DNA from 4 places in the Desulfocurvus vexinensis DSM 17965 genome. Region 1 is predicted to be linked to each of the others. Evidence: predicted binding sites of a transcription regulator. Region 1 holds the regulator's gene; each other region holds the start of a gene.
The links. Region 1 encodes sigma-54, which starts transcription at its own class of promoters, with help from an activator protein. Its sites were predicted from a motif close to CTGGCACGGNNNNTGCTT; they were not measured.
Positions count from the first base shown of each region.

Region 1 (2,199 bases):
TGGGCGAGGCCTTCAGCCTCTAATCTTGCGCAGTTCCTGCGCTTCCTTGCCTATACAAAATCCTTGCCATTTGAGTTGCAAGGCCTGTGCGTCTGTGGCATGGTCTGGCCGTGTCGCGCAAGGCAGGCCCCGCCGGACGGGGGCTTTTGGCCGCTCCGGCGGATAAGGCGCCCCTGCGGGCGCCCCGGGGCCCGGCACATCCAGCACCTGAACACGACGGGCAACGATGGGACTTGAACTCAGACAGCAGATGAAGCTTTCGCAGCAGCTGGTGATGACGCCCCAGCTGCAGCAGGCCATCAAGCTGCTTCAGCTTTCCCGCCTCGAACTGCTGGACGTGGTCCAGCAGGAGCTGCTCGAAAATCCCCTGCTGGATGAAAAGGCCGAGGAAGCCTTCGAGGACACCGCCGAGCGCGACGGCAAGGACGCCTTCGAGGCCGCCGCCGAGCCCGAGCGCCCGGCCCAGGGCGACGAGGCCGTGGAGCGCGATATTGCGCGCGATGCGGACTGGGAGAACTACCTGGGCGAGTTTTCCAGCTCGTCGCGCCAGGCGCTGATGCGCGAGTCCGAGGTGCCCGAGGAGGGCATGGCCTACGACGCCCGCCTGTCGGTGAAGCCCTCGCTGGAAAGCCACCTGGAGTGGCAGATCCGCCTGTCGGATTTCAGCCCCCGGGACGTGGCCATCAGCGAGGTGGTCATCGGCAACCTGGACTCGCACGGCTACCTGCAGGCCAGCAGCGAGGAGATCGCCGCCATGGCCGGGGCCAGCACGGCCCAGGTGGAGGCCGTGGTGCGGCGCATCCAGCGGCTGGACCCGGTGGGCGTTGCCGCGCGCGACCCGCGCGAATGCCTGCTGGTGCAGATCGAAGTCCTGGGCTACGACGACCCCATTCTCATCGAGCTGGTCAGCGAACACCTGGAAGACCTGGAGAAGGGCCGCTTCAAGCCCGTGGCCCGCAAGTTCCGCCTGACCATGGACCAGCTCAAGGAATACCTCGACCTGCTCCAGACCCTGGACCCCATGCCCGGCTCCAGCTACGGCGGCGGGGAGCCGCAGTACGTCAGCCCCGACGTGTACGTCTACGAGTACGACGGCGATTTCGTCATCGTGCTCAACGAGGAGGGCCTGCCCCGGCTCCAGCTCAATTCCTTCTACATGGACGGGCTGTTGGCCAAGAACTCCAAGGACAAGGAGTACGTGCAGGAGAAGATGCGCTCGGCGGTGTGGCTGATGAAGAGCCTGTTCCAGCGCCAGCGCACGCTCTACAAGGTGGTGGAGAGCATCGTGCGCTTCCAGGACGGCTTCTTCCGCCGCGGGGTCACGGCCCTCAAGCCGCTGATTCTCAAGGACATCGCCGACGACATCGAGATGCACGAGTCCACCATCAGCCGCATCACCACCAGCAAGTATGTGGCCACGCCCCACGGCGTGTTCGAGCTGAAGTTCTTCTTCAACAGCGCCCTGGAAATGGACGACGGCTCCCAGGTGGGCTCGGAGTCGGTCAAGGCGCTCATCAAGCAGCTCATCAGTGGCGAGGACCCGCGCCACCCCCTGTCCGACGAAAAGATCGCCGACCACCTGAAGGACACCCTCAAGGTCAACATCGCCCGGCGCACGGTGGCCAAATACCGCACGGCCCTGGGCGTCCGCTCCTCCTCCAAGCGCAAGCAGGTTTTTTGATCCCGCGCCGACTAGCCCTTTATTTCGGCCCGGTTTCGCTCTACACTGGAATTGGCGGAAACCCGCCCGACCAGTGCCGTTGTGTCACCCAAGACAGGAGGACAGCCCATGCAGATCAATTTCAACTTCAAGAACTTCGAACCCTCCGACCACCTCAGGAAGTACGCCACCGCGCGGTTCGAGAAGTTGATCAAGTACGCTGGCACCGACAACGCCGAACTGCAAATCAACCTGTCCGTGGAGAAGTTCCGCCAGAAGGCGGACGTGGTGCTCACCTGGGACGACAACAACCTCTCGGCCTTCGAGGAGTCCGAGGACATGTACAGCACCATCGACCTGGTGCTGGACAAGATGGACGCCCAGGTGCGCAAGATCCGCGAGAAGGCCAAGGACAAGCGCCGCCAGCGCGGCACCGTGCGCATGGACGTGGTGTCCTTCTCCGAGCCTGCGGGCGGCGGCGAGCGCGTGCCGACCATCACCGAGACCGACGCCTATGAGCCCAAGCCCATGTCCGTCGA
Region 1 covers NZ_JAEX01000005.1:221,866-224,064, forward strand. Annotated here, with positions in the region: gene lptB (LPS export ABC transporter ATP-binding protein) at 1-23, shown strand, start outside; gene rpoN (RNA polymerase factor sigma-54) at 227-1,681, shown strand; gene hpf (ribosome hibernation-promoting factor, HPF/YfiA family) at 1,790-2,199, shown strand, end outside.

Region 2 (2,199 bases), on a different contig from region 1:
GCGCGTAGGCCAGCGAGTAGGTCCTGGAGCCGCTGGACCGCCCGCCGCCCACATGCAGCAGCCCGGCCTGGCCCTCGCGCACGGCGTTCACGGCCAGCCAGTATTCCGCGTTGGCCGTGTCGGGGCGGAAGGCAACGTCCAACCCGGGCCGGCCCAGGGTGCCGTCCATCCCGGCCCGGGGCAGGTAGGTGGACAGGGCCTGGCTGCCCCGCTCCACGTCCTCGGACTGGAAGAGCATCCAGCCCTCGGGGTCGAACACGTAGGTGAAGCGCACCTCGTCGCTGCGCGGAAACGCCCACAGGGGCGAGCGCGGCGAATTGTACAGCGAGAGGATGTCCCGCAGGAAGCGCACGTCCACCCCCAGCACCACGTAGCCCGGGCGGCCGTCGCCATCGGGGTCCACGGGCGTGGCCAGGCGCACCACGTGCGCGGCCACGCGCCTGCTGGCGTTGCCGGGCACCGGGCTGGGGTGTTCGGCGTACAGCACCTGGGTCAGCAGCACCTCGCCGGGCGCCAGGCCCTGCGCCTCGGTGAACACCGCGAAGGGATCGGGCTGCACCGCGCCCAGGCGCCCGTCAGGCACCTGAAAAACCTCCCCGTCCTCGACGACGAACAGCGTGTGTCCCGTATCGTCGGGCGAGAGGTAGGCCAACTCGCGGTAGCCCACCCCTCCGGCGGCGGTCTTTCGCGCAAGAAAATCGCGCAAGGCCTCCGGGTCACCCGCGTCTTGCGCGATATAAAGCAGGTCCTTGCGACATGCGTCGAGGAAGGAGGACAGGTGGTGGGCCACGGCCTTGGTCTGCACGCGCACGTTCCGGTCCAGGGCGATGTCGATGTATTGGCAGGAGACGCGGTAGCCCACGTAGCCCGAAACCAGCAGAATAAGCACCACCAGAGGCAGCAGCACCCGCAGCAGGCGGGTGCGCAGGCTGCGGGCCGTCCCCTTGCGGGGCGACGCGCTGCGGGAAAGGAAGGGAAAGCCGCCCTGGTACAGCCGTGGCCGATCGCTTTTCTGCATCACTGGTGCCCCCGATCACGCATGACATTCCTACAAACGGGCCGATTGCGCAAGGGCGAAATGCAATAGCCATGCCCCGTCGGCGGAAATCGCCATTGGCACATGCCTTGCTCAGGCCAGGCGAACACGGATCGGGCAACACCAGGGCAGCGACCGCAGGTGGCCGCGCCTGCCCCCGGGAGCCCGCCCCAAGGAGGAACCAATGACCAGGAAATTGATGCTCCTTTTCGCCGGGCTGCTGGCCCTGGACGCCATGCTCGCCCGCCTGGCCAGCGCCGCTGGCGGAAAGGCCAGCGACCTGGTGATCGTGGCCGACACCAGGGTGCTGGACAACCCCATCCTGTTGTATTTCGCCAACCTCTACAACACGAACATCGTGCTGTTCGCGGTCTGGACCGTGGTGCTCACGGCGGCCTACGGCTGCCTGCTCGGCGTGCTCATGGACAAGCTCATGGGCATGACCGGGCTCGACCTCACCTCGCGCAAGATCGTGGAACACTAGGTATAGGAGGCTGCGGCATGGACTTCTTGGCCGACTCGACTTGGTTGTATATGTACATGCCCATCGCGGGCGTGCACATCTTCTGGCCCGGGCTGGTGCTCATCGGATTCTCGGTGGGCGTCATCGGGGGCTTTTTCGGCATGGGCGGGGCCTGGATGGTCACCCCCGGCCTGAACATCCTGGGCTTCCCCATGGCCTTCGCCATCGGCACGGACATCGCCCACATTGCCGGAAAATCCATGGTCTCGACCATGCGCCATTCGAAGTTCGGCAACGTGGATTACAAGCTCGGCATCGTCATGCTCGTGGGCACCATGGTCGGCATCGAAATCGGCGCCCAGCTCGTCATGTGGCTGGAGCGGCTGGGGCAGATCGGGCCGGTGGTGCGCTGGGTATACGTGGGCTTTTTGGCCTTCATCGCCTGGATGGTTTTCTACGACTATGCCAAGGCCGTCTCCAACAAGAAAAAGGGGCTGGGCGGCGCCCACGGCACCGAAGGCGTGACTTGGTACAAGGCCCTGCACCGGATCAACATCCCGCCCATGGTCCACTTCAAAGCGTCGGGCTTCACCTGCTCGGCCTGGCTGCCGATCATGGTCAGCCTGGTCACGGGCATCCTGGCGGGCTTTTTGGGCATCGGCGGCGGCTTGTTGCGCATGCCCGCCCTGGTCTACCTCAT
Region 2 covers NZ_JAEX01000017.1:32,146-34,344, forward strand. Annotated here, with positions in the region: gene G495_RS0111465 (sigma-54-dependent transcriptional regulator) at 1-1,018, opposite strand, end outside; gene G495_RS0111470 (DVU0150 family protein) at 1,221-1,520, shown strand; gene G495_RS0111475 (sulfite exporter TauE/SafE family protein) at 1,538-2,199, shown strand, end outside.
Region 2: a site for sigma-54 is predicted at 1,114-1,131, ahead of G495_RS0111470 (DVU0150 family protein). Genes of this name have one in related genera too.

Region 3 (2,199 bases), on a different contig from region 1:
CCAGCAGCGGCACCAGGGACAGGGCCGTGGTGAAGGCCAGGGCCGAGGCCCACAGCAGGCATTGGTCGGCCACGAAGCCGTGCCCGACCATGGCCGCCCAGCGCGCGGCGCGCAGGGCCAGGGCCCGGGCGGCGGCCCGGCGGCCCGGCGCGCCGGGCGGCGCTTGGTGTGGCGGCGTCGGCTTCATGGCGCGCTCCTTGCCGGGCTCAGGCCAGGCCCGTCTCGGCGGCCACCGTGGCCATGGCCGGGATGGCCAGCAGGAAGAAGTCGTCCAGGGTCAGGCCCAGGCGCTCGCATTCGCGGATGCGCTCGCGGCTGACGGCGGCGGCGAAGGCTTTGTCCTTCATCTTCTTTTTTAGGCTCTTGGGCTCCATGCCCTGCATGCGCGTGGGCCGCACCAGGGCGGCGGCGCTGATGAGCCCGGTGGCGCTTTCGGCGGCGCGCAGGGCGAAGTCGAAGGGGCTGGCCGCGGCCACGCCGGTGCATTCCTCGTTGTGGGCGACGATGGCGCGCAGGGCGTCGTCGGGCATCCGCCCGGTGAGCAGGGCGGCGGCCTCCAGGCCGTGGCGGGCGGGAGTGTCGCGGGTGGCGGGGTAGTCCAGGTCGTGCAGCAGGCCGGTGACGCCCCACAGTTCGGGGTCGTGACCCAGGCGCAGGGCCAGGGCGCGCATGATGGCCTCGGTCTGCACGGCGTGGTGAACCAGGTGCGGTTCGGGGCCTTGGGCTTTGACCAGCGCCAGCGCCTCGTCGCGGGTGAGCATCCGGAGTGTCCTCCCTGCTGGGGGTTGCGGGTTGCGGCCAGTATAAGCATCGCCGGGAAAAGGGCAAATGCTTTGCGTTCCGGGGCCCTGGCGGCGGGGCACGCTTCTTGCTCATCCCCCTGCGGCGCGGGCGTCCCTGTCGGGAACCCGACGCCGCAACCGCAGCCGGATACGGAACGAGCGATGGCCGTGAACCCCCTGCATTTCACCCAGCCCGTGGCGGGCATCAGCGAAACACTGGACCGTTCGGGCGCCGGATTTGGCGGCGCCGGATTGCCCGGGGCCGGTGCCCAGGCCCTGCCTGGCGCGGCCCTGCGTTTTGCCGGGGCCCTGCGCCAGGCCCTGGAGAGCGGCGGGCCCGAGGCCCTGGACCAGATGGCCCAGGCGGGCATGGGCGCGCAGTTCATGACGCTCATGGAGGGCGGCGAGGGCGCCGGGCAGGCCCAGGGCCTTTCGGACATGCACGCGCTGCTCGACGCCCTGGAGGGCACGGGCCAGGGCGACGGCGCGGGCTTTGCGGGGCTTTCCGGCGGCACCGTTCCCGGCGGCAAAGGGGTGCAGGCCCTGATCCGCGCCCTGAGCGCGGGCGGGCTGTCGCCCGTGGCCGGAACCCAGGACGCGGCGGCGGCCCCCGGCCCCTGGGGCGCCCAGGGCCCGGAGCGCGCCGACGGTCTGCGCCGGGTGGGCGCCAGCCAGGGCCCGGCGGGCGGGCTGGCCCCCGGCGCCCGCGTGGGTGCGCCCGCCGCGCAGCCTGCGGCGGCATCCGAGGCCCCGGCCCGCGAGGCCGAAGCCGCGGGCGCGGCCCGTACCGCCAGGGCCCACCGGGCCTACGGCAAGGCCGCCGCGCCGGGCGCCTCGGGGGTGGACATCCTCGGGCTGCTCTCGGCCCGCTTCGAGTCGGGCGGCGACATCGGGGCCGTGGGCTACGACCGCGTGGGCGGCACCTCCTACGGCAGCTACCAGATTTCCTCGCGCGCCGGGACGTTCACGCGCTTCCTCGAATTCCTGGACAGCGCCGCGCCGGACATCGCCGGGCGCCTGCGCAAGGCCGGGCCCGCCAACACGGGCAGCACCCGGGGCGCCATGCCCGAGACCTGGAAGGCCGTGGCCCGCGAGGAGCCCGAGCGCTTCTCCCGCCTCCAGCACGAATTCATCAGCCAGACCCATTACCTGCCCGCCCTGCGCAAGATCACCGACCTGACGGGGGTGGACCTCTCCGGGCGCCACCAGGCCATCGCCCAGGTGCTGTGGAGCACCGCCGTGCAGCACGGGGCCAGCGGCTCGGCGCGCATCTTCTCCGCCGCCCTGGATGCCCTGGGCGGCATGGCCCAGGGGCCGGACTTCGAGCGCGGGCTGATCCGCGAGGTCTACGCCCGGCGCGCGGGCCGCTTCGGCTCGTCGGACGCCCGGGTCCAGGGCGCGGTGCAAAGCCGCTTCG
Region 3 covers NZ_KI912582.1:24,476-26,674, forward strand. Annotated here, with positions in the region: gene G495_RS19535 (YhjD/YihY/BrkB family envelope integrity protein) at 1-187, opposite strand, end outside; gene G495_RS0114710 (HDIG domain-containing metalloprotein) at 207-761, opposite strand; gene G495_RS20625 (VgrG-related protein) at 951-2,199, shown strand, end outside.
Region 3: a site for sigma-54 is predicted at 857-874, ahead of G495_RS20625 (VgrG-related protein). Genes of this name have one in related genera too.

Region 4 (2,199 bases), on a different contig from region 1:
AACAGGGTCGCGGCCTGTTCCCGCTGCTCGGGGGTCAGGGCCTGCATGGCGCCCAGGCCGCACCCGCCGGGGCCGAAGCCCTGGCCCGCCACGGCCAAAGCCGACAGGGACAGCACCGCCACTGCGGCCAACGAAAGAATCAAAGACTTCCTGGACATGCGTCTACTCCTTGCTGGAATACAGCGTTGCATTCGTGATGGCACCCTTGACTTAGCATGCGCCGTGCCAAAGGTGATATTCAATTATTCCAAACAAATGCGAAGATGCATCCAGCCCTGCGGGCCTGCATGTGCAAAGGCCAGCACAGCACATCCGCCCGCTTTGTGCAAGGCGTTTCACCAGGAGCCCGTTTGCACATCCCGGACCGGGCTGCAAAAGGAGGCAGGCCCCTCCGGGGGGGGAGGGGCCTGCGGCAAGGGGGTTGGGGTGAGGGTGGGAAGGAGGAGGGAGGATCTTGTCTATGTCATCTGCCGAAGCGGTCAGTTGCAACCCATCATCATGCCGCCGCCGCGCATGCCGCCGTGCTTGCCGCCCATGCCCATGCCCATGCCGCCCATGGCGGGCAGCCCGGCCTCGGTCATGGCCTTGCGCAGGGCCACGCGCTCGGTGAACAGCTTGGTGCGCAGGTCGCTGACCTCGGCCACCAGGGCGTCCACGCGCTTGGAGTCCGGGGTCAGGGCCACCAGCTCGGCGTTGAGCATGGCCTGCTTGGCGTACAGCTCGCGGTGCAGGGTGGCGGTCTTCTGCTGGAATTCGGTGAACAGGGCCTGGGCCTTTTCCTGCTGCTCGGGGGTCAGCGCGGCGCCGCCCCAGCCGGAGCAGCCGCCCATCTGGGCCCCGGCATGAGCGCCCTGCCCATGGCCCTGCCCGTGGTTCGCGGCCATGGCCGCGGGATTGAAAATCAGGGCCGCCAGCGCCACCAGGGCACCCATGGCAAAAATTCCGGTGATTCGTCTGGTCATGGTATCCTCCATGCTGTTGTGGCGGGCCAGCGCCGCGCCTTGTGTTCCCGGAGGGCGGACAGGCCGCCCCGTTGCCTGCCCTTAAGCATAGACCATGCCAACACATTATTTCCAATTATTGCATGATGATAATAGCGCACGCCCCCTCCTCCCCCTGCGGTCCACCCAGGGCGTTGTGAATCGCCACGCACATCGGCTTGCACATGCTGTGCAGACCATTGCACAGGGAGCGCGTGCGGCCCCGGCGCCACGCACGGGGCGGCCCGGGGCACAACGCCGCGCCAGAGGGGGGGAAGCGGGAGCGGAACGGGGGGAAGGGCCGGAGGCCAGGCCTCAGCCCGCCACGAGGCGGTACAGGGCGGCGTATTGACGGACCACGGCGGGCAGGGAGAACCGCTCGCCCACGCGCTGGCGCGCGGCCTGGCCCAGGGCCTGGCGCTCTCCGGCGGGCAGGGCCAGCAGCCCGAGCACGGCCCCGGCCAGGGCCTGGGCGTCGCGCGGGGGCACCACGCGGCCCGTGCCGCCGACCACCTCGGCGCTGTCGCCGGTGTCGGTGACCACGCAGGGCACGGCGCAGGCCATGGCCTCGCCCACCACGTTGGGGAACCCTTCGCCGTAGGCCGAGGACAGCACGGCCACGTCCAGGCCCGCCAGCACGCGGGCCACGTCGTCGCGCCGCCCCAGGCGGTGCAGGCGCAGCCCCGGGGCCGCCTCGCGCACCAGGGCCGTGAGCCCGGCGCCGTCCGGGCCGGTGCCGTCGCCAAGCAGGGAGAAGTGCGCGTCGGGCCGCGCCTGGGCCACGGCGCTGGCCGCGCGCAGGAAGGTCGCGTGGTCCTTCTGGGGGTCGAAGCGTGCGGCCATGCCCACCAGAGGCGCCTGCGCGGGCACACCCAGCCCGGCGCGCACGGCCTCGCGCGCCGCCGGGTCGGGGGCGAAGCGCTCCAGGTCGAAGCCGTTGGGGATGACCTCCACCCGCCGGGGGCGGTAGCCCAGGGCGCGGTGCACGTCCACGGCCACGCGCGAGTTGGCCACCACGGCCTCGGGCAGGCGCGAGAGCCGGGCGCAGGCCGCCACGGTGCAGCGCGTCAGGCGCCCGGAATGCGAAAAATCCATGTTCGAGCAGCGCAGGTTCCAAACCACCCGGCCCGTGCCCGCCAGCCGCGCGGCCACGAGCCCCAGCAGGTCGGCGTGGTAGAGCCAGGTCTGCACCACCTGGGGCCGCACCCGGCGCAGCAGG
Region 4 covers NZ_JAEX01000001.1:113,544-115,742, reverse strand. Annotated here, with positions in the region: gene G495_RS16830 (periplasmic heavy metal sensor) at 1-158, opposite strand, end outside; gene G495_RS0100490 (periplasmic heavy metal sensor) at 480-962, opposite strand; gene G495_RS0100485 (glycosyltransferase family 4 protein) at 1,296-2,199, opposite strand, start outside.
Region 4: a site for sigma-54 is predicted at 1,046-1,063, ahead of G495_RS0100490 (periplasmic heavy metal sensor). Genes of this name have one in related genera too.